2 regions of the Mycolicibacterium parafortuitum genome follow, and region 2 is predicted to be linked to the other one. Evidence: predicted binding sites of a transcription regulator. Region 2 holds the regulator's gene; the other holds the start of a gene.
The links. The regulator LexA, encoded in region 2, represses DNA repair genes until DNA is damaged. The targets are predictions, from matches to a motif close to CGAACANNTGTTCG.
Positions count from the first base shown of each region.

Region 1: the regulator LexA is predicted to act here: its motif matches at 7,551-7,564, upstream of cofD (2-phospho-L-lactate transferase).

Region 1 covers NZ_AP022598.1:5,924,622-5,939,705, forward strand. The annotation lists gene NTM_RS27930 (alkane 1-monooxygenase) at 1-359, opposite strand, end outside; gene NTM_RS27935 (APC family permease) at 673-2,154, opposite strand; gene manA (mannose-6-phosphate isomerase, class I) at 2,251-3,477, opposite strand; gene NTM_RS27945 (TobH protein) at 3,483-4,598, opposite strand; gene NTM_RS27950 (phosphomannomutase/phosphoglucomutase) at 4,595-5,992, opposite strand; gene NTM_RS27955 (DUF3499 domain-containing protein) at 6,084-6,515, opposite strand; gene NTM_RS27960 (metallopeptidase family protein) at 6,647-7,069, shown strand; gene NTM_RS27965 (WhiB family transcriptional regulator) at 7,079-7,348, opposite strand; gene cofD (2-phospho-L-lactate transferase) at 7,772-8,770, shown strand; gene NTM_RS27975 (coenzyme F420-0:L-glutamate ligase) at 8,767-10,107, shown strand; gene NTM_RS27980 (NUDIX hydrolase) at 10,116-10,679, shown strand; gene NTM_RS27985 (putative endonuclease domain-containing protein) at 10,680-11,546, opposite strand; gene manB (mannose-1-phosphate guanylyltransferase ManB) at 11,691-12,770, opposite strand; gene NTM_RS27995 (glycosyltransferase family 2 protein) at 12,782-13,660, opposite strand; gene rfbD (dTDP-4-dehydrorhamnose reductase) at 13,695-14,549, opposite strand; gene NTM_RS28005 (LCP family protein) at 14,616-15,084, shown strand, end outside.
Region 2 covers NZ_AP022598.1:5,048,525-5,063,608, reverse strand. The annotation lists gene hflX (GTPase HflX) at 1-460, shown strand, start outside; gene NTM_RS23850 (DEAD/DEAH box helicase) at 681-2,054, shown strand; gene NTM_RS23845 (molybdopterin guanine dinucleotide-containing S/N-oxide reductase) at 2,027-4,315, opposite strand; gene NTM_RS23840 (LGFP repeat-containing protein) at 4,491-6,668, shown strand; gene lexA (transcriptional repressor LexA) at 6,678-7,376, opposite strand; gene NTM_RS23830 (LysM peptidoglycan-binding domain-containing protein) at 7,587-8,054, shown strand; gene nrdR (transcriptional regulator NrdR) at 8,219-8,683, shown strand; gene NTM_RS23820 (PhzF family protein) at 8,689-9,378, opposite strand; gene NTM_RS23815 (alpha/beta fold hydrolase) at 9,414-10,436, opposite strand; gene NTM_RS23810 (proteasome assembly chaperone family protein) at 10,506-11,498, opposite strand; gene NTM_RS23805 (trypsin-like serine peptidase) at 11,711-12,493, shown strand; gene NTM_RS23800 (DUF4192 domain-containing protein) at 12,616-13,674, shown strand; gene NTM_RS23795 (iron-dependent transcriptional repressor DtxR) at 13,679-14,371, opposite strand; gene NTM_RS23790 (sigma-70 family RNA polymerase sigma factor) at 14,517-15,084, opposite strand, start outside.

The DNA of each region.
Region 1 (15,084 bases), 880 kb from region 2:
GACGCGGTGAACAGGTACGCGCCGAGGATGACGCTGGCGTACTGGAACGGGATGTAGGCGTAGGTGCAGTAGCGGTAGTACTTGTCGTTCTCCAGTCGCTGCATCACCTCGTCGGGCGGGTTCTGCCCGTCGGGGCCGAAGAACCGGTCGAGGACCGGCAGCAGGATGTACAGCAGGATCGGTCCGATCCACAGCGGCACCTGTGCCGCGGCGTGCCAGCCGATCGCGTTCAATGCCCACACCACCGGCAGCACGACGAACAACGCCGTCGGCGCGATAAGCCCCATCAGCCATAGGTAGCGCTTCTTGTCGCGCCACTGCTCGACGTTTCTGGGCTCGGTCATTTCCTGGGTGGTCATCTCAGTGCCTCCTCGCTGTGAGTGCCATCACCGATCGATCTTGACTATATAGCTCATTTTGTCGGGTGTCTAGACATAGAACCGTTCTTTGTAAAGCACACTGGCTCCGCGAGCGCGCGCGTTTGCTCGCCGACGCGCCATGGAATTCGTGCGGGACCGCGCGTTCGGCGGCCGACGAACGCGCCCGGAAGGCCGAAACGAATCCACCGGACAGCACAAACGTCGCGCTCGCGGCGGGCGAGCGCGACGTGTGCGTCAGGGATTACGGCGTGGCGGCGTACAGAAACGCGCGCTCGCCAGGCGAACGGACCACCTACTTGACCAGGCGTTTACCGACCAGCGAGTGCCGGCGGCCGTAGAGGAAGTACACCACCACGCCGATCAGCATCCACAGCCCGAACCGGATCCACGTCAGCCCGGTCAGGTTCAGCATCAGCCACACGCACGCGATGATCGACAAGATCGGCAGCACCGGCACCCACGGCGTCCGGAAGCCGCGGTCCAGGTCGGGACGGGACCGGCGCAGCACGATCACGCCGGCCGACACCAGCACGAACGCGAACAGCGTGCCGATGTTGACCATCTCTTCGAGCTTGTCGATCGGGAACACCGTGGCCGTCACCGCGACGACGGCGCCGACGATCAGCGTGATGCGCACCGGCGTGCCGCGCGAGCCGGTCTTGGCCAGCTGGGTGGGCAGCAGCCCGTCCCGCGACATCGCGAACAGCACCCGCGTCTGCCCCAGCACCAGCACGATCACCACCGTGGTCAGGCCCGCCAGCGCGCCGATCGAGATGACCTTGGCGGCCCAGTCCACACCGTTGAGCGCGAATGCCGTCGCCAGGTTCTGCGTCTCGGCCTCGCGCAGTTCGGTGTAGCTGACCATCCCGGTCAGCACCACCGACACGGCCACGTAGAGCACGGTGACGATCGCCAGCGAAGCCAGGATGCCGCGCGGCACGTTGCGCTGCGGGATCTTGGTCTCCTCGGCGGTGGTGGCGACGATGTCGAAGCCGATGAACGCGAAGAACACGATGGACGCACCCGCGAGCAGGCCGTACCAGCCGTAACTGCTCCCCTCGGCGCCGGTGATCAGCGAGAACAGCGACTGCTCAGTGCCCGACCCGCCGTGGCCCGGCTCCGGCGCCGGCACGAACGGCGAGAAGTTCGCGACCTTGACGTAGAACGCGCCGACGATCACCACCAGCAGCACCACCGCGACCTTGAGCGCGGTGATGACGAGGCTGACGCCCGCCGACAGCTTGGTCCCCATCGCCAGGATCAGGGTGACGAACGCGATGATGATCAGCGCGCCCCAATCCAGTTGCAGCCCCGCCACTTCCGCGGTGCCGCCGGCAAACCCGAAGACGGTGCCGAGATAGCTTGACCAGCCCTTCGCGACAACCGCTGCAGCGACGGCGAACTCGAGGATCAGGTCCCACCCGATGATCCACGCGACGAACTCGCCGAACGTCGCATAGGAGAAGGTGTAGGCACTACCGGCGACGGGCACCGTGGACGCGAACTCGGCGTAGCACAGCGCGGCCAGCCCGCACGCGATCGCGGCGATGATGAACGACACCGAGATCGCGGGCCCGGTCAGGTTCGCCGCGGTCGACGCGGTGATGGTGAAGATGCCCGCGCCGATCACCACCGAGACACCGAAGACGGTCAGGTCCCACCAGTTCAGGTCTTTGCGGAGTTTGGTGTCCGGCTCGTCGGTGTCGGCAATCGACTGTTCAACCGACTTGAGCCGCAGCCTGCCCGCCGGTTGGGTGTCGGGTTCGTTCGCCATCGACCGTCCTCTTTTCGTATCGGCTCAGCGGAATGTACCCACTCCCGCGGGACTCAATGGGCCAAAAGGACGCGATCGTGATCGGTGCGCGGTGGACTACAGCCCGACGGTCACCCGGAACAGTCGTGTCGGTTCCTGCGCGCTGAGCCTGATCGGGCCGTCGTCCGCCGAAACCCACGCCGCCGCACCTCGGGCCAGGTCGACCGCCGACGCCTTGGCGTGCACCGTCACCGCACCCTCGGTGCACAACAGCACCTGCGGCCCGTCGTAGCGGATCGGCGCGTCGATCTCGTGGCCGACGGCGTCGCCGTCGATGTTGACCACCGACACCGCGAACTCGGGTGCCGGTGTGGGGTAGACGATCTCAGCGCCGTCGCGGATCGTCTCCGGGGTCACCAGCACGTCCTCGGCCGGGGTGAAGTCCAGCACGCGCAGCAGTTCGGGGACGTCGACGTGCTTGGGGGTGAGTCCACCGCGAAGCACGTTGTCGGAGTTGGCCATCACCTCGACCCCGACGCCGTGCAGGTAGGCGTGCAGGTTGCCGGCAGGCAGGTACAACGCCTCCCCCGGTGCCAGCGACAGCCTGTTGAGCAGCAGCGAGGCCAGCACTCCCGCGTCTCCGGGGTAGCGCTCCCCCAGCTCGAGCACGGTCTTGGCTTCGCGGGCGAATTCCCGCTCGCCGGACCGGACGTAGTCGATCGCGCCGTCGAGCACGGCGGGCACCAGCACGTCGAGATCGGGCTGCGGGCAGGTGATCCACGTTGTGAAGAGCGCGCGCAGCCCGTCCTCGTCGCGTTGGCCCAGCAGCAGGTTGATGTACGGGTCGAGGTCGGCGACCCCGAGCGCCTGCATCAAGTCGACCGATCGGGCGGCGGGACGGAAACCCGCCAGCGCCTCGAATTGGCTGAGGGCGACGATGATTTCGGGTTTGTGGCTGCGGTCGCGGTAGTTGCGGTCCGGGGCGTTGACCGGGATGCCCAGCCGGTCCTCGCGGGCGAATCCCTCGATCGCCTGCTCGGTGCTCGGGTGCGCCTGCAGCGACAGCGGCTCGTCGGCGGCGAGGACCTTGACCAGGAACGGCAGCGTGTCGCCGAACCGGGCACGCACCGCGGCGCCGAGTTCCCCTTCCGGGTCCTCGCGCAGCGCGTCGAGCAGCGAACGTTCCCCGTCGTCGGTCTGCAGCCAGGCCGGGTCGCCCGGGTGGGCGCCGAACCACAGCTCGGCCTCGGGATGGGCAGTGGGACTTGGTGCTCCGACGAACTCGGCGATCGCGGTCCGCGAACCCCATGCATAGGTCCGCACCGCACCTCTGAGCAGATGCACTCGTTTCAACCTCGAACCAGCCGCTGGTAGACCGCCGCCATCTCGAGGCGGACCGCCAACAGCGCCAATTGTTGTTCGGGACGCGTGGCTCCGAGCGTCGTGGCTGAGCCCGGCTCGCTGTTCCCCCCTGGCACCGCGACGTCCGGGACGTCGTCGGCGTTGACGACGTGCACGTCGTCGAAACCCCTCAATCGCGCTGATACGGCGGGCCGTTCGGCGTCGGTGGTCAGCACGAAGGTGCGGGTCCGCCGCGGCACCGGCCCGTCGAGTTCTTCGTCGTGAAAGATCGAGGCCTCCCCGGCGGCGGCGTCACGCCCCCAGCCGGTGGCGATCGCCGCCAGTGCGTCGGCGAGCCCGGCGGCGGCCATCACACGGTGGGCGATCCGCAGCGACACGGTGCACACGTGCCGGGCCAACGCGACGGTGGCCGCGGAGTCACCGGCGAACACCACCTCGCGGTCGCGCATGCGGTCGGCCAGCGCCTTGGCCGGGTTGGTGAAAAGCTCACGGGCGGCGCTGTTTCGGATCGCCTCGGCATCCAGGGCGTCGGCCAGTGCGGCCAGGTCCAGGGAGAACCCGGGCAGGATCGCGTCCAGCACGGCCAGGCCGGCGGCGAGGTAGCGCGCCAACGTGAAGTCGTCGGGAACGGGCAGCCGCGGCGGCACCGCCACGGATCGTCCGGCCGTCGCGTCGCGCAGCGGTCCTTCGTACGGGGCGACGACCACGACCCGCGCCCCGCGGCGCACCGCAGTCGCGGCGGCGCTGACCAACGCCGGCTGAGCGGGGTCGTCGCCGGCGACGACGAGCACGTCGAGCGCGCCGATCCACGGCGGCGCTTCGGCGGCGACGACGATCGGCGCACCGACCGAGCCGGCGAGCACCGCGGCCAGTATCGAGCCCGCGGCCTCGGCGGTGCCGGGGCCGGCCACCCACACGACGGTGCGCGGCGGCGCGTCGGACCGCAGGCCGTCGAGGTCACCCTCGTCGAGTGCGGCCGCGGTGGCACGGACCTGCGCACCCGCCATCGACGCCGCCCGGAGCAGCCCGTGGCGGTCGGCGGCCAGCAGGCCGTCGGTGTCGTCGAGGTCGACCTCAGCCGCCGACAGAGGGCTGGTGCTCACGTCGATTCCCTTGCACCTGAGGTGATGTACCCACCGATCTCGTCGACAAGCTCCTCGACCTCCGCGGCGTCGCGGGCCTCCACGTTGAGCCGCAGCAGCGGTTCGGTGTTCGACATCCGCAGGTTGAACCACCGACCGTCGCCGAGGTCGACGGTCACCCCGTCGAGGTGGTCGATCGCCTGCACGCGGCCGCCGAAGGCCTGCAGTACCGAGTCCACGATCGCGGGCGCGTCGGTGACGGTGTAGTTGATCTCGCCGGAGGCCTCGTAGCGTTGGTAGTCGGCCATCATCTCCGACAGCGGCCGATCCTGTTCGCCGAGTGCGGCCAGCACGTGCAGCGCGGCGAGCATGCCCGAGTCGGCGCCCCAGAAGTCGCGGAAGTAGTAGTGCGCGGAGTGCTCCCCGCCGAAGATCGCGCCGGTCTCGGCCATCAGGGCCTTGATATAGGAGTGGCCGACGCGCGAGCGCACCGGGGTGCCGCCGCGTTCGGTGACCAGTTCGGGCACCGCCCGCGAGGTGATCAGGTTGTAGATGATCGTCGCGCCGATCTCGCGGCCCAGCTCGCGGGCAGCGACCAGCGCGGTGACCGCCGACGGTGAGACGGCTTGGCCGCGTTCGTCGACGACGAAGCAGCGGTCGGCGTCGCCGTCGAACGCGAGCCCGATGTCGGCGCCGACCTCGACGACGTACTTCTGCAGGTCCACCAGATTGGCCGGGTCCAGCGGGTTGGCTTCGTGGTTCGGGAAATCGCCGTCGAGCTCGAAGTACAGCGGCTCCACCGTGACCGATTTGATCGGTCCCAACACCGCGGGGGCGGTGTGCCCGGCCATCCCGTTGCCGGCGTCGACGGCGACGCGCAGCGGACGCGCACCGCCGATGTCGACCAGGGAACGCAGGAAGTCTCCGTAGTCGGCGAGGACGTCGCGTTCGGACACCGATCCGCGCGGGCCGTCGTAGCCGGGAATCCCGGCGATCACCTCGTCGCTGATCACCGACAACCCGGTGTCCTTACCGACCGGCTTGGCGCCGGCGCGGCACAGCTTGATGCCGTTGTAGGCGGCCGGGTTGTGGCTGGCGGTGAACATCGCGCCCGGACAATCGAGGAAACCCGACGCGAAGTACAGCTGGTCGGTCGAGGCGAGGCCGATGTGGACGACGTCGAGGCCCTGGGCCAACACACCTTTGGCGAACGCCTTCGCCAATGCCGGCGAGCTGGCGCGCATGTCGTGGCCGATGACGACCTGGGTGGCGGGCTGGTCTGCGCTGTCGCGGACCAGCCGCGCGAACGCGGCGCCGACGTCGGCGACGAACGGCTCGTCGATCTCGTCGCCGACCAGTCCACGCACGTCATATGCCTTGATGACGCGCTGCACGGCCTCGGCGGGACGAGACATGGGACTCCTTGGACGAAGAGACTGTTCGGTGCTCCAGCCTAGCCGTCGCGGGTTGGCTGTACGCGGTGTCGTCGCGGGGTCCGGGTTCCGGTCAGTCCGTGGGGTCGGGCAACACGCGGAGGTGACCGCGGCGTCGGCCGTTGGTCTCGGGCCGCCGCGCCGGGGGCGCCATCAGCGCGCCGCCCTGCGCTCCGGTGACCGGGTCGGTGAAGCCTGTGGTGAAGCCGGCTGTCACACCGCCGGATGGGACGGGGCCTTCGCGACCTTCTCGAACTGCGTCAGCCAACGCCACCAAGTCATCATCATCGGGGTGTGAGGGCAACGGACCGGCGTGGCGAACGAGCTCCCACCCGCGCGGGGCGGTGATGCGACCGGCGTGCATGACACACAGATCCCACGAGTGCGGCTCGGACACGGTGGCCAGCGGGCCGACGACAGCCGTCGAATCTGCATAGACGAAGGTGAGCGTCGCGACCGCATAGTGCGGGCACCCAGGCCGGCAGCAGCGACGGGGAACATTCACAGCAGGAGGTTATCGTGCAGGAACGTCCCCGTGCCGCCGGACACGCGCGGTTGTGAGGCGGCCGAAGCCCAACCGTTACGATCTTGTCCGTGACCAGGCGCCAGCATCGGGGGTCGCGGCGGGGCCGGGAGATGCGCGGACCGCTGCTCCCACCGACCGTTCCGGGATGGCGCAGCCGCGCCGAACGTTTCGACATGGCGGTGCTGGAGGCTTACGAGCCGATCGAGCGGCGCTGGCACGACCGGGTGGCCGCGCTCGACGTCGCGGTCGACGAGATTCCGCGGCTGGCCCCGAAAGATCCGGAGAGTGTGCAGTGGCCGCCGGAGGTGGTGGCGGACGGCCCGATCGCCCTGGCCCGGCTGATCCCGGCGGGGGTGGACGTCCGCGGGAACTCCACACGAGCGCGAATTGTGTTGTTCCGCAAGCCGATCGAGCGCCGGGCCAAAGACACCGACGAGCTGACCGACCTTCTGCATGAATTGCTGGTGGCTCAGGTAGCCACGTATCTGGGCGTGGAACCGTCTGTCATCGACCCGACTCTGGACGACGACTAGCGCGGCTCGTTAGATGATGCCGCGCTTGAGGCGACGGCGCTCCCGCTCCGAGAGACCGCCCCAGATACCGAAGCGCTCGTCGTTGGCGAGGGCGTACTCCAGGCACGCGTCCTTGACCTCGCAGCCCTGACAGATCCGCTTGGCCTCGCGGGTGGAGCCGCCCTTCTCGGGGAAGAACGCTTCCGGATCGGTCTGGGCGCACAGGGCGCGTTCCTGCCACTGGTCTTCGTCCAGCGGGTCGAAGTCGTCGCTGAAGTGATCGACGTGTTCGGGCACCAGACTGAGTTGGGGACGTCCGTTCGCCCCCGACTGCACCGGACCGGTCTGGATGTGCGGCGCACTCCCTACCGAGCCGAGGAGCCTGTTCTCGAACGCTGCCGAATCGTCGAAATCCGCCTGTTCAAATGCCATTTCCCCTCCTCCACGGGTCTCGTAGTTCCGTATCTGCCAGCCTCGCGAAATCCGCGAGACCATCCCCATTCGAACAAGTGATCGAATCTCGGTCTGCGACACCGGAACCGGCCGGAGAACCGCGAAATGACACTGGTGTGATTACACACGCGTTAGCTGCCCCGGTCAAGCGCTGGAACAGGAATTCATACCATTCCGTGACTTGTTTTCGGCGCGTCGCGCTGTGGCGTGTCTATCACCCTCCCCACCGGCCGCCCCTCGACGGGGTTGGACCGCCTAGTCTCGTTCGTTGTGAAGGTCACGGTTCTGGTCGGCGGTGTCGGCGGTGCACGGTTCCTGCTCGGTGTCCAACATCTATTGGGCTTGGGGCAGTACAGCACTCAAGATACCAATGATCATGAAGTGACCGCTGTGGTCAATGTTGGTGATGATGCATGGATGTTCGGGGTCCGCATCTGCCCTGACCTGGACACCTGCATGTACACCCTCGGTGGTGGCATCGACCCCGAGCGTGGTTGGGGTCACAAGAACGAAACCTGGAACGCCAAAGAGGAACTCGCGGCCTACGGGGTACAGCCGGACTGGTTCGGGCTCGGTGACCGCGACCTCGCCACCCATCTGGTGCGCACCCAGATGTTGCGTGCGGGCTACCCGCTCTCGGACATCACCGAAGCGCTGTGCCGGCGCTGGTCCCCCGGCGCGCGGCTGCTGCCCGCCAGTGACGACCGCTGCGAAACGCACGTGGTGATCACCGATCCCGGCCCCGGCGAGTCGGCCGGGGAGAAACGCGCCGTCCACTTCCAGGAATGGTGGGTGCGTTACCGCGCCCAGGTGCCGACCGACAGCTTCGCGTTCATCGGGGCCGACAAGGCCACTGCCGCACCCGGTGTCACCGACGCGATCGAGAACGCCGACATCGTGTTGATCGCGCCGTCGAACCCGGTGGTCAGCGTCGGGGCGATCCTCAACATCGGCGGCATCCGCGCCGCGCTGCGCTCGACGAAAGCGCCGGTGATCGGCTACTCCCCGATCATCGCCGGAAAGCCGTTGCGCGGCATGGCCGACGCGTGCCTGTCCGTGATCGGGGTGCCCAGCACCTCCGAGGCGGTCGGCAACTACTATGGCGCGCGTTCGTCGACGGGCATCCTGGACGGCTGGCTGGTCCACGAGGGTGACCACGCCGAGATCGACGGTGTGAAGGTCAAGGCCGTACCGCTGTTGATGACCGAGCCCGCCGTCACCGCCGAGATGGTGCGCGCCGGAATGGAACTGGGCGGGGTCACATTGTGAGCGATCACGGCACCTCGGCGCCCGTCGAGATCCTGCCGGTGGCGGGGCTGCCGGAGTTCCGTCCGGGTGACGATCTCGCCGCGGCGATCGCGGCCGCGGCCCCGTGGCTGCGCGATGACGACGTGGTCGTGGTCACCAGCAAGGTGCTGTCCAAGACCGAGGGCCGGATGGTCGCCGCCCCGTCGGACCCCGAAGAACGGGATGCGCTGCGACGCAAGCTGATCGACGGTGAGGCGGTGCGGGTGCTGGCCCGCAAGGGGCGCACGCTGATCACCGAGAACGCGTTGGGCCTGGTGCAGGCCGCCGCCGGCGTGGACGGGTCGAACGTCGACTCGAACGAACTGGCGCTGCTGCCGGTCGATCCGGACGGCAGTGCGGCGGCTCTGGTCGCGGCGCTGCACGAGCGGCTCGGGGTCCGGGTCGCGGTCGTTGTCACCGACACGATGGGGCGGGCCTGGCGGACCGGGCAGACCGACGTCGCAATCGGGTCGGCCGGGCTGGCGGTGCTGCACGCCTACGCCGGCGAACACGACGAGCACGGCAACGAGCTGATCGTCACCGAGATCGCGGTGGCCGACGAGATCGCCGCCGCGGCAGATCTGGTGAAGGGCAAGCTGACCGCGGTGCCGGTCGCGGTGGTGCGCGGACTGGCGGTGCGGGACGACGGGTCCTCGGCGCGCAATCTGGTGCGCGCCGGCGAGGAGGACCTGTTCTGGCTGGGCACCGACGAGGCGCTGGCGCTGGGCCGCTCGCAGGCGCAGCTGCTGCGGCGCTCGGTGCGCCAGTTTTCGTCCGAGCCGGTGGACGGCGCGCTCATCGAGGCCGCGGTCGGTGAGGCGCTGACCGCGCCCGCGCCGCACCACACCCGCCCGGTGCGGTTCGTGTGGGTGCAAGACGGTGCGGTGCGGGTGGCGCTGCTGGACGAGATGAAGCAGCGCTGGCGCGCCGACCTGCTCGGCGACGGCCGCGACCCCGAATCCGTCGAGCGGCGAGTCGGCCGCGGACAGATCCTCTACGACGCACCGGAATTGGTGATCCCGTTCATGGTTCCCGACGGCGCGCACAGCTATCCGGACGTGCAGCGGACCGCGGCCGAACACACGATGTTCACGGTGGCCGCCGGAGCGGCGGTGCAGGGCCTGCTGGTCGCCCTCGCGGTGCGCGGCGTCGGCAGCTGCTGGATCGGGTCGACGATCTTCGCGCCGGATCTGGTGCGTACGTCATTGGATTTGCCGGACGATTGGGAGCCGTTGGGCGCCATCGCGATCGGATACGGGCAGGAACCTCCCACGCCGCGCGATCCGGTTCCGACCGACGGCCTGCTGGTTCGGCGATGACTTCGTCGATGAGCCTGCACCAGTCCACCGTCGACGTCCTCACGGCGTGGGATGCGCCGGACCCGGCGCAGGATTCGCTGCGGTACGCGTATCTGGCGTTCCTGGCCGCGCGTGAGGACGCCTGTCTGCGCGAGTGCGTGCCCGGCCACATCACCGGCTCGGCGCTGGTGGTGGACCACCGCGGCGAGCAGGCACTGCTGACGCTGCACCCGCGGTTCGGGCGGTGGCTGCAACTCGGCGGGCATTGCGAACCCGAGGACGAGACGATCGTGGCCGCGGCGCTGCGCGAAGCGACCGAGGAGTCGGGCATCGAAGGGCTGGCGATCACGCCGGAACCGGCCGCGCTGCATGTACATCCGGTGACCTGCTCGCTGGGCGTGCCCACGCGTCACCTCGACGTGCAGTTCGTGGTGCATGCCCCCGAAGGCGCGGAGATCGTGCGCAGTGACGAGTCGCTCGACTTGAAGTGGTGGCCGCTCGACAAGCTGCCCGATGACTCCGATTTCGGCCTCACCCAACTCGCGGCGGCCGCCGCGCGCCTCGCGCGCCCCGCGAAACCGCCAACACGGTAGTCACGACGCCCGCTTGGCTACCGTGATGCCGTTCTCGCGAGACGCCCAGGCGTGCCGGACCCGCGCTCTGATCTCTTCAGGCCTGTCCTCCTTGATTACCTTGATGTACAGCCAGTCCCGAGCTTGGATCAGTCGGCGGCGCTTCTCATCGCGGACATATTGCGCGCGATCCTCTTGATGGTGGGCACCGTCGTACTCAACCGCGATTCGTGCCTGTTCCCAACCCATATCGAGATAGATGACGGGTTCGCCCCATTCGTTCACGAGGGGTATCTGCGTCCGAGGTCGCGGGAACTCTTGCATCAGAAGCAGTCGTAGCCAGGTTTCCCGGGGAGACTGCGCGCCGCCGTCCATCAGTTCCAAGGCCCGGCGCAGGTTCTTCATCCCCCGCGCACCGCTGTAGCGGTCGACCAGTGGGCGCATCATCTCCGGCGTCAAGGGCGTGGCGTTGGCGAGTGCATCCAGTTGCGCCACGGCCTGGCCCAGCGGCAGATGCCTACCCAGGTCGAGCGCAGCCCGCTGTACGGTGACGCAATTCAAGTCACCCTTCTGCTGGACCTCGTCCCAATCGATTCTCTCGTTGCGGGCAATAATTCCTGCGGGGCGTCGCCTGCAGCCGTAGATCAATTCGATCGGCGCCCCGTTGCTGATCCATCGCGCGCCGTGAAGTGCGGCCGCGGCCCTGCCGGTGACGATTCCGCGGCGGCCGGACCACAGAAACGCGCCGACGGCGCGGTCTGCCAGGGTCTCCGGCTGTGACCGCGGCACATATACGTCGGGATACAGCCTGCGATACGCATACCGCAACTGACCCGGGGTGACGAGGCCGCTTGCGACTGCTTCGGTGCCGAGAATGACGGTGCCCATGTGCCGACCCTGCGCCGTTGCGCCGACAGATCACCGCCGCGTCGCCAAGTTATCCACAGGCAGGGTTTCGCGAAACCGCCGCTACGGTAGTGCAAAGCCCACGCAAGCTACCGTGGTGGCGGTCTCGCGAGAAGGCGCCGGGCCTCAGATGTCCGTCGAAAAACGGATCCCGCCGTCCGGGATCGTGATGCCCGGCCACACACGCGCGCCACGCAGCAATTCGCAGCGGGCGCCGATGTCGGCGCCGTCGCCGATGACGCCGTCGCGGATCAACGCCCGCGGCCCGATACGCGCCCCGAACCCGATGATCGAGCGCTCGATCACCGCTCCCGCACCGATTTTCACGCCGTCGAAGATCACCGCGCCGTCGAGCCGCGCACCGCCGGCGACCTCGGCGCCGCGGCCGACGACGGTGCCGCCGATCAGCAGTGCGCCCGGGGCCACCGACGCCCCGTCGTGCACCAGCTTCTCGCCGCGCTGATGCGTCAGGGCCGGTGACGGCGCGATGCCGCGCACCAGGTCGGCCGATCCGCGGACGAAGTCCTCCGGCGTTCCCATGTCGCGCCAGTAGCTGGAGTCGACGTAGCCGCACACCTTCTTGCCCGCCGACAGCAGCCCCGGGAACACCTCACGTTCCACCGAAAGCGCACGCCCCTTGGGGATTTCGTCGATGATCGACCGCTTGAACACGTAGCAGCCGGCGTTGATCTGGTCGGTCGGCGGGTCTTGGGTCTTCTCCAGGAATGCCGTCACCACGCCGTCGGAATCGGTTGGCACGCAACCGAATGCGCGCGGATCACCGACACGCACCAGGTGCAGGGTGACATCGGCGTCGCGCTCGACGTGCGAATCCAGCAGCGCCCGAAGATCGCAACCGGACAGCACGTCGCCGTTGAACACCACCGCGTTGTCGTACCGCAGCTTCGACGCGACATTGGCGATGCCGCCGCCGGTGCCCAGCGCCTCTTCCTCGACGACGTATTCGATCTGCAGACCGAGCTTCGAGCCGTCACCGAACTCCGACTCGAACACCCCGGCCTTGTACGAGGTGCCGAGCACGACATGCTCGATGCCCGCCTCCGCGATCCGCGACAGCAGGTGTGTCAGGAACGGCAATCCGGCGGTCGGCAGCATCGGCTTCGGTGCCGACAGCGTCAACGGACGCAGCCGCGTGCCCATCCCCCCGACGAGAATGACCGCATCGACTTCAGCTGGATTCACCACCGCTGTCCCCTTCACCTAGAACGACGAGCCTGACGGCGGGAACTGCGAACCACCAGGCTCGCCCGCGCCCCAAGTGCCCCCCGGAATGCCCAGCGTAGCGGCGCCTGCCACCACTTCGGATATCGATCTGCCAAGAAAGTGTAGGTACTGACGTGGTGCGCGGCGAGGTTGCGTGCCGGGTCCCGGCCGGTGGCATGCCCCTTGGCGTGCAACACCTCCGCCGAGGGCACGTAGACGTTCTGCCAGCCCGCGGTTTCGAGGCGGTCGCCGAGGTCGACGTCCTCCATGTACATGAAGTAGCGCTCGTTGAATCCGCCGATCTGCCGGAACGCGTCGGTGCGCAGCAGCAGGCAGGAGCCGGACAGCCATCCGACGGTGCGTTCGCTGGGTTCGGCGCGGTCCTGCCGGTAGGCCGCGGTCCACGGATTCGACGGCCACACCGGCGAGACGACGGCGTGCATCCCGCCGCGGATGATCGACGGCTGGTGGCGCGCCGACGGGTAGACCGCGCCGTCGGGGTCGCGGATCAGCGGTCCGAGCGATCCGGCCTGCGGCCAGCGCTGTGCGGCGTCGAAGAGCAGGTCGATGCTGTGCGGTCCCCATTGCACGTCGGGGTTGGCGACGATGAAAAAGTCTGTGCGGTCGGCCAATCCGTACTCGGCGACGGCGCGGTTGACGGCGGTCCCGTAGCCGAGGTTGCCGCCGGTGCGGTACAGCTTCGCGTTGGGGTGGCGTTCGACGGCCTCTTCGGGGGCGCCGTCGGTGGAGCCGTTGTCGGCCATGATGACGGTCACCGGGCGGTCGGTCGCGTGGGCCAGGGTGGCCAGGAACCGATCCAGGTGCGAACCCGGCGAGTACGTCACCGTCACGACAAAAAGTTCGTCGCTCACGCAGCGCCTGCCCATCTCACGGCGTAGAGCCTAACTACCCGCGGTGTGTGGCCAGCGCCTCAGCCAGTGCTTCGCGCCACGGCCGCAGCGGCGTCAGGCCCGCAGCGGCCGATTTCGCCGAGAACAACGCGGAGTACGACGGGCGTGGCGCCGGGCGGGGATGGCGGTCGCTGCCGACCGGCCGCACCCGGCCGGGGTCGGCGCCGAGCTCGGCGAACACCGCCTGCGCCTGGTCGAAGCGGCTGGCGGGCCCGGCGTTGGCGGCGTGCAGGACCGGGCCGCGGACCCCGCCGTCGGCGATCTGCAGCAGCGCGGCGCACAGGTCGCCGACGTAGGTCGGTGAGCCGATCTGGTCGGCGACGACCTCGACCTCACCGGAGCCGGTGGCCGCGCGGCGCATCACCGCGGCGAAGTCCGAGCCGTCGCCGCCTTCGAAGACCCACGCGGTGCGCACGACGTAGGCCTCGGGCAGCGCGGCGAGCACCGCCTGCTCACCGGCGAGCTTGGTGCGGCCGTACACCGACAGCGGTCCGGTCTCGTCGTCGATTTCGTAGGGGCGGCCCGCGTTGCCGCTGAACACGTAGTCGGTGGACAGGTGGATCAGGGATGCGCCGGCCTGCGCGCAGGCGCGGGCGATGTTCTCGGCGCCGACGGTGTTGACGGCGTGCGCGCGCTCGGGTTCGGCTTCGGCGACGTCGACGTTGGTCAGGGCGGCGCAGTTGACGACGACGTCGCCGGCCGCGGTGTGACGTCGGGCGGCCGCCGCATCGGTGATGTCCCATTGCCCCGATGTGAGCGCCACCACGTCGCGTCCCTGGCTGCGGGCCTGACCTGCCAACACGCGTCCGACCAGGCCCGCTGCCCCGGAAATGACGATTCGGCCGCTCATATGACGAGTTTGGCACGCCGGTCCCGGCTGCTCGGATTGCGACCGGTCCGCAAGTAGCCTGGGCCAATGCCTGCTGCTCACGTGGTCCGCGCCGTCTCCGTGGCGTTGGCAGTGGCCATCGTCATCGGCACCGGGGTCGCCTGGGGCAAGATCCGCTCGTTCGAGGCCGGCATCAACCACATCAACCCGATCGCGCTCGGCGGTGAGGGTGAGGACGGCGCGATCGACATCCTGCTGGTCGGCTCGGACAGCCGCACCGATGCGCACGGCAATCCGTTGTCCGACGAGGAGCGTGCGATGCTGCGCGCCGGCGACGAGGTCGCCACCAACACCGACACGATCATCTTGATCCGCATCCCGAACAACGGGGAGTCGGCGACGGCCATCTCGATCCCCCGCGACTCCTACGTGGAGGCGCCGGGCATCGGGAAGATGAAGATCAACGGCGTGTACGGCTCGGTGCACTTCGAGGAGATGAAGAAGCTCGTCGAGCAGCAGGGCGTCGACCCGGCCGAGGCGGAGCCGGAGGCGCAGG
Region 2 (15,084 bases):
GACACTGGAAGAGGTCGTCGACGCCGAACTGCTCCTGCATGTCGTCGACGGCGCCGACGCCAACCCGCTCGCCCAGATCAACGCGGTACGCACCGTGCTGCGCGAGGTGGCCACCGATTCAGACGCGCCATTGCCGCCGGAGTTGTTGGTGGTCAACAAGATTGACGCCGCCGACGATCTCGCGGTGGCTCAGCTGCGGCGCGCGTTGCCGGATGCGGTGTTCGTCTCGGCGCACACCGGGGAGGGCCTCGACCGGCTGCAGGCGCGGTTGGCCGAGATGATCGCCCCGCGCGACGCGGTGATCGACGTCACGATCCCCTACAGCAGAGGCGATCTGGTGAACCGTGTGCACGCCGAGGGGCGGGTCGACGCGGTCGACCACCTGGAGGCGGGCACCCGGATCAAAGCGCGGGTGCCGATCGCGCTGGCGGCCGGCCTGGCCGAGTTCGCGACATTCTGAACAGGGTGAATGCGACGTTCGGACCCCGGTCCGGTAGAGTCGGACCCGATGTCGGCCGTGCACGGCCAACGTAGGTCCCGCATTCAGACCCGCCGACACACCCAACAGCTCTTGTGTGGCGCCATCGCCACCATTGTGTGCGCACTTCCGCTGGACGGACCTCCGTCGCGGCTGCCGGGCACACGCTGCCCGACAAGACCGTGAAAGACAGGACTCCATCATCTCCACCGAAACCGCCACTCAGGCAGCCACAGCGTCGTCCACCACGGCGACCTTCGCCGACCTCGGCGTGCCCGCACCGCTGGTGCGCGCACTGACCGCGCAGGGCATCGCCGCACCGTTCCCGATCCAAGAGGCCACGCTGCCCGACTCGCTGTCCGGGCGTGACGTGCTCGGCCGCGGAAAGACCGGCAGCGGAAAGACTCTCGCGTTCTCCATCCCGCTGGTGGCCGCCCTGTCCGGGGGTCGCCGGCAGGCGTCGCGGCCCACCGGCCTGGTGCTTGCGCCGACCCGCGAGCTGGCCACCCAGATCACCGCGACGCTGGAACCCCTTGCGGCAGCAGCAGGTCTGCGTGTCACCACCATCTACGGCGGTGTCTCACAGGGCAGGCAGGTCTCCGCGCTGCGCGCCGGCGTCGACATCGTCGTCGCGTGCCCGGGCCGCCTCGAAGATCTGATGCAGCAGAAGGTGATCAGCCTCGACAACGTCACGGTCACCGTGCTCGACGAGGCCGACCACATGGCCGATCTCGGCTTCCTGCCCGGCGTGACCCGCATCCTGGCCGCGACCCCGAACGGCGGCCAGCGGCTGCTGTTCTCGGCCACCCTGGACAACGGGGTGGACAAGCTGGTGCGCCGATTCCTGAACAACCCGGTGCTGCACTCGGTCAACGAGGCCGCCGAGGCGCCCGCGCAGATGACCCACCACGTGTTCCATGTCGGTGGTGTGCAGGAGAAGAAGGATCTCGTGCACCGGCTCGCATCGGGCACCGGACGCCGGATCCTGTTCATGCGCACCAAGCATCAGGCGCGCAAGCTCGCCAAGCAGCTCACCGAGGCCGGTGTGCCGTCGGTGGATCTGCACGGAAACCTGTCCCAGCCGGCCCGTGAGCGCAACCTCGCGGCGTTCTCCAGCGGCGAGGCCCGGGTGCTGGTCGCCACCGACATCGCCGCGCGCGGTGTGCACGTCGACAACGTCGAGCTGGTCGTGCACGTCGACCCGCCGATGGAGCACAAGGCCTACCTGCACCGGTCCGGCCGGACCGCCCGCGCTGGCAGCGACGGCGACGTCGTGACCGTCGTGCTGCCCGAACAGCGCCGCGACACCCAGGCGCTGCTGCGCAAGGCCGGGATCTCGGTTCGTCCTCGCGACGTCCGTGCCGACTCCCCTGAGGTGGTCGCGCTCGTCGGCGAGATCGCGCCGCTGCGCGCCCCGGCCCCGACGGTCGCGCCCGCGGCCAAACCGGCCGCCAAGCGTCCCGACCACCACCGCGCTCCGCGGGGTGGACACCAGGACCGCACGTCGCGTGGTCCCCGGCGCCGTCGGCCGCGCCAGGGTGCCCAAGCTCAGCGCGGCGCCAGCACCGGAGGCTGATGCGCGCGTACCGCGGGCGGTTGCGCGGTGTACTTCTCGACCTGCACCAGCACATGGGCGCCGGTGCAGCCGTGGGCCAGTGACGACGTCCCGACGTCGTCGGTGAGCACGTTCGGATTGCCGTGCACGCACATCGAATCCAGGTCCGCGGGATCGGCAGGATCGAACCACGCCCCGGTGGCCAACTGCACCACGTGGCGGCGCACGCCGTCGTCGAGGACCGCGCCCGCCAGGCAGGCGCCGCGGTCGTTGTACACCCGGACCACATCGCCCGCGGTCACGCCGCGCTCGTGCGCGTCGTGCGGGTTCATTCGGATCGGCTCTCGCCCAGCGACTTTCGAGCGCTGACTGGCCGCGCCGCCGTCGAGTTGGCCGTGCAGCCGGTTCGCCGGCTGGTTGGCCACCAGGTGCAGCGGATAGTCCGTCGCGCGCCGGCCGCCCAGCCACTCGGTGGGCTCGAACCACGTCGGATGGCCCCTGCAGTCGTCGTATCCGAAGCCGTCGATCTCGGCGGAGAAGATCTCGATCCTGCCGCTCGGCGTGGCGAGCCGGTGTGCCGCCGGGTCGGCGCGGAAGTCGGCCAGCAGCGTCAGCCCGTCGTCGGTGGGCAGCCGAAGCTGTCCATCCGCCCAGAAGTCGTCGAACGTCGGCACCTCGAAATCGAGTGTGACCCTCCACTTCTCGTAGATGTGGCGTAACCACTGCCAGGACGTGCGGCCCTCGGTGAAGGCATCCTCGACCCCGAGGTGGCGGGCCAGCGCGGTGAAGGTGTCATAGTCGTCGCGCGCCTGCGCATACGGTTCGGTCAGCTTCGGCATCGCCATCAGCAGCGGATCGTTGCGTGACCCGGACAGATCGTCGCGCTCGGCGAACGTCGTGGACGGCACGACGATGTCGGCGTGCTTGGCCATCGCCGTCCAGTACGGGTCGTGCACCACCACGGTGTCGGGGCGGCACAGCGCGCGTCGCAGCCGGGGCAGGTTCTGATGGTGGTGGAACGGGTTGCCGCCGGCCCAGTACACCAGCCGGATGTCCGGGTAGGTGAGCCGAAGGCCGTTGTAGTCGAACGGTTCCCCCGGATGCAGCAGCATGTCGCTGATCGCCGCGACCGGGATGAACGTCGACACCGGGTTGATGCCCTGCGGCAGCCGGGGGAGTGCGCACCGGATCGGGGCCAGCCCCGGCTCGTTCATCGAGCCGTAGCCGTGCCCGAACCCGCCACCCGGCAACCCGATCTGCCCGAGCATCGCGGCCAGCGTCATCGCCATCCAGGGCGCCTGCTCGCCGTAGCGGGTCCGCTGCAGCGACCAGCTCACCGTCACCAGGGTCCGGCCCGCGGCCATCCTGCGCGCGAGCGCCGTCAGCTCCTCGGCGGCGAGCCCGCACAACGACGCGGCCCACTGCGGGGATTTCGGTGTCCCGTCGTCCACGCCGAGCAGATAGCGCTCGAAGCGGTCGTATCCGGTGCAGTACGTGGCCAGGAACCGGCGGTCAGCCAGCTTTTCGGTGGCCAGGACGTGCGCCAGCGCCAACATGATCGCGACATCGGTGCCCGGCACCGGGGCGTACCAGTCGCACGGGCCTTCGACGTCGTCGCGCAACGGTGAGAACGACACGATGGTCCCGCCCCGGTCCCGAAACCTGTTCAGCGCGTGGCGCGCTGGGTGGGCTGTGGTGCCGCCGTCGTTGACAGCGGTGTTCTTCAGCGCCAGGCCGCCGAAACACACGATCAGATCGGTGTTTTCGACGATGACGTCCCACTGGGTGGATCGCTTGAACAGATCGTCGTGGGTGCCGACGACGCGCGGCATGATCACACCGGTGGCGCCGAGGCTGTACGAGTGACGCGAATACGTGTAGCCGCCAATGCAGTTCAGGAACCGGTGCACCTGGCTCTGGGCGTGGTGGAATCGGCCGGCGCTGGACCACCCGTAGGAGCCGCCGTAGATCGCCTCGTTGCCATGGCGATCGGCGACGCGGCGCAGTTCGTCGCCCAGCAGCGAGACCAGTTCCTCCCACGTCACCGCGACGAACTCGTCTGCGCCGCGGCGTGTGGTGGGGCCGGCACCGTCGTCGAGCCAACCGCGGCGCACCGCGGGGGTGGTGATCCGCGACCGGTGCCGGACCGAACCGGGCAGGTTCGCCAGTGCCGGTGACGGATCGGCGTCACCGGCCCAGGGTGCGACGGAGGCGATATCGCCTGCGTGGACGGTCGCGGTGAACGCGCCCCAGTGCGTCAGGCTGGTCTTCGAGGGCGCCACGCGGTCGAGTCTACGGACGGTCTCCGGGCACTTCTTTTGTGATCGATTCGGCGAGGTGACTTGGTTATCGACGTCAACTGACGCAAAGTGAACGGACGCGGTAGCTTTTCTCAGCCTTTTGCAAGAAAACTTGCACGAGGAACGAAGGACCTGTCACCGACCGCGGGGAGGATGAATGATCCGGCAGCCCAAGCTGCGCCTACGTGTGGTCGGTCGGTTGACCGTCGGGTTGTTGGGGGTGGCCACGGCGCTGCTGCTGGCACCCGCCGCGGTGGCCCAACCCGAGGTCGACGCCAACAACTCCATCACCGCCGCCTGGGAGGCCAGCGGCGGGGACACCGGACCACTCGGTCCCCGAAACGGTGACGTGTATCCGGCCGGCGAGGGCTTCGCGCAGAACTTCGCCGGCGGAAAGATGTTCTTCACCCCCGCCACCGGCGCCCACTTCATGCAGGGCGCGATCCTGGACAAGTACGAGTCGCTGGGCGGGCCCGCCGACGGCGATCTGGGCTTCCCGAAGATCGACGAGGGCCCGGGTCGCGCGCCCGACAGCCGCAACAGCACGTTCTCGGCGCCCGACAACCCGGTGATCTTCTGGACCCCGGCGACCGGCGCCCGGGTGGTCCGCGGTGCGATCAACGCGGCGTGGGACAAGCTGGGCGGCTCCGCGGGTGCACTCGGGGTGCCCGCCGAGGATGAGACGTACAACGGCGCCGTGGTGACCCAGAAGTTCACCAACGGCGAGATCTCCTACGACTCGCGCGCGAAGACGTTCACCACGGTGCCGCCGGAGCTCGCCGGGCAGTTGGGCGACCTGACGATCCCCGACGATCCCATCGTCGCCATCAATGCCGCACGCCGCGCTGCGGGCGGGCCGCTGGGCCCGCTCGGCGCCGCCGAGGGCGAGCCGTATGAGATCGGCGATGACGGCATGGGCCAGGACTTCGCCAACGGAGCCATCTTCTACAGCCCGGACACCGGCGCCAATGTGGTCACCGGCCAGGTGCTCGCGAAATACGAGAGCGTCGGCGGACCCGAGGGCGACCTCGGCTTCCCGGTCACCGGGGAGGAGGACGGCGGACTCGCACCGTCGAGCCGCAAGAGCGAGTTCGCCGCGCCCGACAAACCGGTGATCTTCTGGACCCCGGACCACGGTGCGTTCATCGTGCGTGGGCCGATGAACGCGGCCTGGGAGAAGCTCGGTGGCGCCACCGGTGAGCTCGGCGCCCCGGTCGCCGATCAGGACGAGAGCGGCAATGTGATCTCGCAGCGCTTCAGCGGCGGCGTCATCTCCTGGGACACCTCCAGCAGGAAGTTCAGCACCGAACCCGCCGCGCTGGCCTCGCAGCTCAGCGATGTGGAGGTGCCCGGCGCCGAGGCGCCCGCTGCGGCCCTGCCGTCACCGCAGGCCTCGGAGAACTCCGAGAACGCGGGCAGCAAGTGGAAGCGGTGGTGGCTGCTGGCGATCGTGCCGCTCGTGCTGCTGGCGGGCCTGGTCGGGCTCGCGCTGTCGCACAAGCGGTCTCGCCCCGGTGCCGAAGACACCTCCGCCGGTTCGGGTCGCGGTGACGCGCCCGCCCCTGCGGGGGACACCGCACGTGGTGGCGACGACGGTGCCGAGGATGCGTTGTTCGGCGATCGGTACGCCCGTGAGGGTCTGGGATCGTTGACTGCCGCCTCGCCGTCGGCGGCGTCGTTGCCCGCCGAGGACTTCACGCCCGAGCCGATGGGCTTCTGGGGTGCGCCGGTGGGCAGCGAGGCCGAGTCGGCCGAGGGGGATGGCGTCGAGCGCGACGAAGTCGGGCAGCGCGAAGGCGCTGAGGATCCCGACGCCGATCCCGATGCGGTGGATACGGCGCCGACCCGCGTGCTGACGGCGCCTGACGTGCCCGACGACGCCGAATTCAGTGATGTCGCCGAGTTCTCCGATGATGCCGAGTTCTCCGATGACGCGGTCCCCGATGACACGGTCTACGTCGAGGAGGTCTCCTACATCGACGTCGAAACGTTCGAGGACGCACCCTACGAGGACGCACCGTCAGCGCAGGGCGCCCCGTTCGCCGATGCGGAGGTCGACGCCGACCGCGAACCGCTCGTGGCGCCGCGCAACGCGTTGACCGACACCGGTCGCCACGCACGCATCGACATCGACGAGCCGATGCCGCTCGGCACCGCGTTGCACATGCCCTTCGACGACCCGAACGAGGTGCCAGAGGGCTATCCGGTCAAGGCCGACACCAAGACCGGCCTGTACTGGACGCCGGACAGCGCCGACTATCACGAGGCGCCGGTCGAATTGTGGTTCGCCACCGAGGAGATCGCGATCACGAACGGGTTCGTCCGGGGCGAGTGACGCCCGGTCTCAGATCTTGCGGATCACGGTGACGACCTTGCCCAGCACCTGGGCGTCGTTACCGGGAATCGGGTCGAACGCCGGGTTGTGCGGCATCAGCCAGACCTGACCCTTGGTGCGCTTGAAGGTCTTCACGGTGGCCTCGCCGTCGATCATCGCCGCGACGATGTCGCCGTTGTCGGCGACGCTCTGCTGCCGGACGACCACCCAGTCGCCGTCGCAGATCGCCGCGTCGACCATCGATTCGCCGACGACCTTGAGCAGGAACAGCGACCCCTCGCCGACCAGTTCGCGCGGCAGCGGGAACACGTCCTCGACGGCCTCTTCGGCCAGGATCGGGCCGCCGGCGGCGATCCGGCCCAGGACCGGGACGAAGGTCGGCTCCGGCAGCGCGTCGGACCCGGCGACGTCGGTGGCCACGATCGGGGTCACCTGTTCGTCGGCGCCGCGCACGTCGACCGCGCGCGGCCGGTTGGCGTCACGCCGCAGGTAGCCCTTGCGTTCCAGGGTGCGCAGTTGATGTGCGACCGATGAGGTGGACGTCAGGCCGACCGCGTCACCGATCTCTCTGATGCTCGGGGGATAGCCGCGCTGGGTCACCGAGGCGCGGATGACGTCGAGGATGGTGCGCTGACGCTCTGTCAGGCCGGAATCACGGCCGCGGCCAGCGCCGGGGCCTTCGGTGCTGTCACTGCTGTCGTCGCTCATGTGCCCGAATGTAACCCGGCGACAACGATTAATCAAACATGTGTTCGAGGCGTGTCGGGTCTCCAGGCGGCGGATCCGAAACGCGACCCGGACTTGTCGGTGGCTGCCGCTAGCGTTCGCAACAGTTCGATCACGTGTTCTATTCATCGAACACCTGATCGAGTAAAGTTCGAACACAAGAGCGAATGACCCGGAGTGAAAGGCAACGCCATGACCATTCTCGACGATCGCGAAATCTGGAACGAGTTCGAGCGCGCGCCGCTGCAGATCGCGGGCGGGCAGATCCGCCCGGTCCGGGCGTCGCGGCGTCCGGCCTCCCGACGCCCGGCCGGCGCGGCGGTGCGCCATCGCGGAACCGGGGTCCTGGTGTCCCGGGCCCCGCACCGGCGTCGCCCGATCACCCCGCTGACCACCGTCGCGCTGGCGCTGGTCGCCGGGGCGATCACGTTGTGGCTCGGGCTGATCGCGCAGGTCGGCGGCGCGACGGCCGCGGAGACGGAGATGCCGGGTCGGCTCGCCGTCGTCCAGGTGCAGAGCGGCGAGTCGCTGCAGCACGTCGCGCGACGGGTGGCGCCCGATGCCCCGGTCGCCGAGGTCGTCTCGCGGATAAGGGAACTGAACCAGCTGGAGTCGGCGGCGCTGGACGCCGGACAGACGCTGATCGCCCCGGTGGCCTGAGCCGCCCGCGGCCCAGGAACCAAAGAATCTGCTGCCCAACCACTTCGAGGATGTCGCCGATGCGATACGCGTTATCGGGTCCGGCCTTCGGCCGCCCGCGGGCGACGCAGGTACGCTCGAAGACGTTCGAGACCGTTGTCTGTCGGCGTGGGGAAGGAGCGGCGATGCACTGTCCGTTCTGCCGTCACCCGGATTCCCGGGTCGTCGACTCCCGTGAAACCGATGAGGGGCAGGCCATCCGCCGGCGCCGGTCCTGCCCGGAGTGCGGTCGCAGGTTCACCACGGTGGAGACCGCGGTACTCGCGGTGGTCAAACGCAGCGGCGTAACCGAACCGTTCAGCCGCGAGAAGGTGATCCGCGGGGTCCGGCGCGCATGCCAGGGGCGCCAGGTCGACGACGACGCGCTCAATCTGCTCGCCCAGCAGGTCGAGGATGCGGTGCGGGCCACCGGATCCCCGGAAGTGCCCGCCCATGAAGTGGGACTGGCCATCCTCGGGCCGCTGCGCGATCTCGACGAGGTCGCCTACCTACGATTCGCGTCGGTGTACCGCTCGTTCTCCTCGGCCGAGGACTTCGAGCGCGAGATCCAGGCGCTGCGCGCGCACCGCGAGGTATCCGCCCCGAACTGAGCGGGTCAGTCGATCTGCCGCACGCCGTCGTCGACCACGCGGCCCGCGACCTGCACCCAACCCTCCGGGGTCCAGGTCGTCTCGATGACCGAACCCTTTCCCTGCACGATGGTCAGGTCCTGACTGAGGTATTCGGTGATGCGTACCGCGGCCGCCCCGGTCGCCTCGTCCTCACGGATTCCCAGGCTCGGTGCGAACATCCGGGACCGGATCGTGCCGGCCTCCTTGTCGAGCCAGGTCCACAGGTAATGCTCGGCCCCGTCGTCGTCATAGTCGTCGGGGTCGGCAGCGGCGAGCTCATCGACGGTGGCTACGTCATGGATCGAGAAGGCGGGTGCCCAATCGGCGCGGGCGCTGACCGAGGTCACGTCGCCGCGGTAGGTGACCTGCACGATTCCGGCGGGCACCTGCAGCGTCTTGACCGGCATCCCGCGGTCCCTGAGCCACCATGCCGCCCCGACCGTCGGATGCCCGGCGAACGGAAGTTCCGTGGTCGGGGTGTGGATGTGCGCCTGCGCGCTGTGCGTGCCCTCCGGAGGCAAAGTGATGAAGATGGTTTCGCTGTAGCCGAGCTCGGTGGCGATGCGCTGCCGATCCCGCGGGTCGACGGCGGCGGAGTCCACCACGCCCAGCGGGTTGCCGAATGTGCCGTCCTGGTCAGTGAATACGCGAAGCACCGTCACATCGATGGCCATGCGCCAGATGCTACGTGGCCGGACGTTCGTCCTGGTCAGGTTGCGCTGCGTTCGTCCGAGCCCATCGCGTCCAGCACCGCGACCCGGGTGTCGACGTCGCCGGTGATCGTGTTCTCGCTGATGCCGGTGCGTAGCAGGTCGCGCAGGAAGTCCTGGTCGTAGACGGCGGGCTCGGTGGAATCGATGAACTTCTCGACGAGCTCGACGAACCGGTCCGGGTCGTCGTGGAACGGGAAATGGCCCGAACCCTCGAAGATCTCCAGCTGGGATCCGGGCATCGCGGCGTGCGCCATCTCCGCGTGGCTCATCGGGATCACCGAATCGTGGCTGCCCCAGATCAATTGCACCGGCACCGACTGGGTGAGATAACACCGGTCCAGCATCGTCACCACCTGGCCGCGCCAGTCCACCACCGCGCGCAGGGTGCGGGCGAACGCCGACGACGCCGTCGGCTCGGGCAGGTCGGCAAGGATGCGCAGCATGTCGGGGATGTCGCGGCTGACGCCCGTCGAGCCCAGCACCGGCGCGCCGAGCCGTCCGAGCAGCCGCAGCGCGGGCAGCACCATCGGCAGGCGCAACACCGCCAGCGCCTCACTGCCCAGCGGCAACGACGCCACCCGCAGCGCGATGTTGACGTCTTTTGTGACACCTCCGGCACCGACCAGGATCAGCCGTTCCACGAGCTGCGGGAACTGGTAGGCGAACTGCATCGCGACGCCGCCGCCGAGGGAATGGCCGACCACGGTCACGCTGTCGATGCCCAGCACGCTGAGCAGATCCCGCATGCCGTTCGCGTACGCGGCCACCGAATAGTCGGCACGAGGCTTGTCGGACTTGCCGTGGCCGAGAAGGTCGGGGGCGATCACGGTGAACCGTTGGGCCAGTTGCGTCTGCACGCTGCTCCACGTCGTGGAGTTGTCGCCGATGCCGTGGATGAGCAGAATCGCCGGGCCGGACCCGGCGATCCGGAACGCGCGCCGGTATCCGTGGATGGTGCGGTACTGCAGCGTCGGGGTGAGATCGCGCACCGGCTGCAGGTTGGGTTTGCGTTCGCTCACCGCGTACGCCCCGGGCTACTCGTCATGTACGCCAGCCTCGTCGTCGGGCCGGCGCTGTGCCGCAGGACGTCAGACGCCGTCGCGCGGGCTGTCGTCTCCGTCCTTGCGCTTCTTCTCGCCGGCCTGCTGGGCGAGGAATCGCTCGAATTCGGCACCGAGCTCCTCTCCGCTGGGCAGATCCTCGTCGCGCGCGAGCAGAGATCGATTCTCCTGTGCGGCAACGTAGGCATCGTACTGTCGCTCCAACGCCTCCACCACTTGAGCGACCTCGGGACTGGCGCCGACCTGCTCGTTGATCTTGTCGAACACCGCAGCGGCCGCCGTGGTCAGGTCGGTGGTCGGGATTTCCAGCGAAGCGTTTCTGGCGACCTCGACGAGCAGTGTCTCGGCGGCGGTCGGATAGTCGGTCTGCGCCAGGTAGTGCGGCACGTGCACGGTGAAACCGACCACCTCGTAGCCGTGCTGCGCCATCCGGAACTCCAGCAGATTCGACGCGCTGCCGGGCACCTGCACCTCGCTGATCCACGGCTGGTGCTCGGCGATGAGCTCCTTGTCGTTCGAATGCGCGGTCAGGGTCATCGGCCTGGTGTGGGGCACCGCCATCGGGATCGACCCGAGACCGATGACCCGGCGCACCCCGAGCCGCTCGGCGAGCAGCCGCACCGCGGTGATGAAACGCTCCCACCGCAGGTCCGGCTCCAGGCCCGACAGCAGCAGGAACGGGGTGCCGACGGTGTCGCGCAGCGCGTACAACTTCAGTTCGGGCTCGTCATAGTGGGTGAAGTGGTCGGTCTTGAACGTCATCAACGGACGCCGTGACCGGTAGTCGAGCAGCTCGTCGATGGCGAATGACGCCACCAGCTCGGTGTCGAGGGTGTTCTTCAGGTGCTGGCTGGCCAGCCGGATGGCGTGGCCGGCGTCCGAGAAGCCCTCCAGGGCATGGATCAGGACCGGGCCGCGGCCGTCGGGGGCGGACAGCTGCGGGCCGGGGAACTCGAGCTCGTACATGCCGGTCTGCTCCGGCTGATACTGCTGACCGGGATCGTGAACCTCGTCTGCCATCTTTCGTCTCCTCGCCTCGACGCGTCCCAGATCTGGTGCTCGACCGGGGCCGCGAACCACAAGTGTCCCGCACGCCCCTGACGTGGCCGCCGCTGGATGGCGTGTGGTGTCACCCATGTGTTCGAACGCCCGCACGCAGACGTGAATTTCCGCAGTGGTTCGGCATTCCCCGCCGCAACCGTGCGGAAACAGGCCGCGGGCACGATGGATACATGCGACGAGCCCTCCGCGCCGCACTGCGGCTGATCGCCGGCGCCACGCTGCTGACCGTGCTCGCCGGTTGCGCCGGTCCCGAGGCGCCACCGGCGGTACCGTCGCCTGCGCCGCCGACGGCGCAGGCTGCCCGCCCCGATCCCCGCATCGGGGCCCTGTTCATCGGCGACGACGTGCACGTGTGCACCGGCGCGGTGCTGGCGGCGTCGGCGGATGTGATCCTGACCGCCGCGCACTGTGTCGCCGAGGGCGTGGACACCACGTTCGTCCCCGGCTACACCGAGGAGGAGGACGCCGGCGACGCCGGCAGATGGCGCGTCGACGCCGTGTACCTGGACCCGCGCTGGGTCACCGACCAGGATCCCGCGGCCGACTTCGCGGTCGTGCGGGTCAGCCGCGACGACGGAGCGCGGCTGGACACCGTCGTCGGCAGCGGGTTCCGGCTGGGTACCGCGCCAGGGCCGGGACGTGAGTTCACGGTGACGGGCTACCCGGCCGGTGTCGGGGGCGGGCCCGTCGCATGCGCGGCCGCGACAGCCGGTGCGCGCGAGGGATTCCCTGAACTGCACTGCGACGGGGTGGTCGCGGGATTCTCGGGCGCACCGTGGGTCTCGGGATCCACGGTGTCGGGTCTGGTCGGCGGTCTCGACGGCGGGGGCTGCGTCGAGGAGACCTCCTACTCGCCGCCGTTCGGCGCGGCGCTGGACCTGCTGCTGTCGAGGGCTGAAGCCGGCGGGCCCGGCGACACACCACCCGACTCGTTCGACGACGGCTGCAATTGACGCACCCGCGGCCGCGCCCGGGAGTGTCGGTCGCCATCCCCAGATCCGAATTCATCCCCAGATGCGCGGCGCGGCGCAGCAGTCGGGCCGCCGACGTCGGCACCGGTTGCGAGGTTGGCGGTATGTCCTCACCACATCACCCCGGAAATCATCCCGACACCTCGCTCGACTGTCCCGGCGCGTTGATCGCGGCGCTGCCCGCGGTTCTCGGCTTCATACCGGTGGCCTCACTGGTCGTGCTCACCGCCGCCGACGGCGAGCTGGGCGCGGTCCTGCGCGGCGACCTGTCCGAACAGTCGCCGCAGCGGCTTCGTGAGCTGGCCGAGCTGGCCGCGGCGTCGGGGGCTGAGATCGCGATCGCGGTCGTCGTCGACGACGAGGGCGCCGGGTGCCCGTCGTGCGTCGACGAGCACCGCGGACTGACCCGGACGCTGAGCGCCGAATTGGCGCGCCGCGGCGTCGAATTGGTGGCGGCCCACGTCGTCCCCGAGGTCGCGGCCGGGGCGCGCTGGTACTGCGTGGACGGCTGTGGCCGGTCGGGCGTGGTCGACGACCCGACAGCGTCGCCCACGGCGCTGGCCGCGGTACTGGACGGTCGCCGGCTCTACACCCGGCGCGAGGATCTGGTGGAGGTCGTCGCGACCAGAGATCCCGCGCGTACCGCGATGCTGGAGACCGTCATCGGGTCTGCGCGGCCGCCGGACCGGATGCGGCCGGACTCGGCGGCGCGCCGCGACATCGAACACGCGCTGGCCTGCGCCCGGCGCTACGAGGCGGGGGAGCCGTTGACCGACACCGACCTCGGCCGGCTCGCCTGGGCGTTGACCGACACGCGGGTGCGCGACACTCTCTACGCGCTGGCGGTCGGCGACGGTGCGGGGCCGGCCGAGTCGCTGTGGGCAGAGCTGTCGCGCACCCTGCCGGAGCCGTGGCGGGTGGAAGCGCTGGTTTTGCTTGCCTTTTCGGCGTATGCGCGCGGTGACGGCCCGCTCGCGGGTATCTCGCTGGACGCGGCACTGCGGGGAGCACCGAACAGGATGGCCGCGATGCTCGACCAGGCGTTGCAGGCCGGGATGCGGCCCGAGCAGATCCGCGAACTGGCAACCACCGGCTATCGGCTCGCCAAGCAGCTGGGCGTGCAACTGCCCGCGCGCCGGATGTTCGGGCGGCGGGCAGGCTAGCGAATCAGACCTTTTCGACCTTGACCGCGTGGGCCATCTCGTGCGGCAACTCGACCTGCTCGTGGCCGGGGATGACGATCATGACGCCGCCGTGGTCGTTGGTCTCCACCGTCACACGGGCATTCGGCACGACGCCGGCGTCCTTGAGCCGGGCGATCAGCTCGACGTCGCCCTGCACGTGCTCGGTCAGCTGGCGCACCACCACCGCGACGGGCATGCCGGCGGGTAGTTCGGTGAGCCGGACCAGGCTCAGTGCCTCGTCGCTGAGATCGTCGCCGACACCGAGCTCGGACAGGCCCGGGATGGGATTGCCGAACGGAGAGGTGGTGGGGTTGTTGAGGACCTGCACGAGGCGCCGTTCGACGTCGACGCTCATCACGTGCTCCCAGCGGCAGGCCTCGGCGTGCACTTCCTCCCACGGCAGACCGATGACGTCGACGAGAAGGCGCTCGGCGAGCCGGTGCTTGCGCATCACCGCGACCGCGAGCGCGCGGCCCTTGTCGGTCAGTTCGAGATGCCGGTCACCGGCGACGTGAAGCAGGCCGTCGCGTTCCATCCGGGAGACGGTCTGGCTGACGGTGGGGCCACTCTGCTCGAGACGCTCCGCGATGCGCGCGCGCAGTGGGATCACGCCCTCTTCCTCGAGGTCGTAGATCGTCCGCAGATACATCTCGGTGGTATCGACTAGATCGTTCATTGCACACCCTCCGTCCCACAGGAGTCTACCGGCCGCGCAGGCCCACAGCGGTCCTTCCTGACGCGACACGGGTTACACCACGGGCGACGGAAAAGGCCCGCCGAAGTTCTCGGCGGGCCTTTCGCAGTCGATGCCGGCGGGTCGCTCAGCTGGCGTAGGAGCGGAGCCGGTCGGCGCGCTCACCGTTGCGGAGCTTGGCCATAACTTCGCGCTCGATCTGGCGGACCCGCTCACGGGACAGCCCGAACAGCTTGCCGATCTGGTCGAGCGTGCGCGGCTGGCCGTCGTCGAGGCCGAAGCGCAGCCGGATGACCTGCTGCTCGCGCTCGTCGAGCGTGGCCAGCACGTAGCGGATGTCGGTGTGCAGGAGCTCGGAGATCACCGCGTTCTCCGCCGACATGGCCTCGGCGTCTTCGATGAAGTCGCCCAGCGGGGCCTCCTCGTCGCTGCCGACGGGCATGTCGAGGCTCACCGGGTCGCGGCTGTGCTCGAGCAGGTCGGTGATCTTCTCCACCGGGATGCCGGATTCCTCGGCGAGTTCCTCGTCGGTGGCCTCACGGCCCAGGTTCTGATGCATCTCGCGTTTGATCCGCGCGAGCTTGTTGACCTGCTCGACCAGGTGGACGGGCAGCCGGATGGTGCGGCTCTGGTCGGCCATGCCTCGGGTGATGGCCTGTCGGATCCACCACGTCGCGTACGTCGAGAACTTGAAT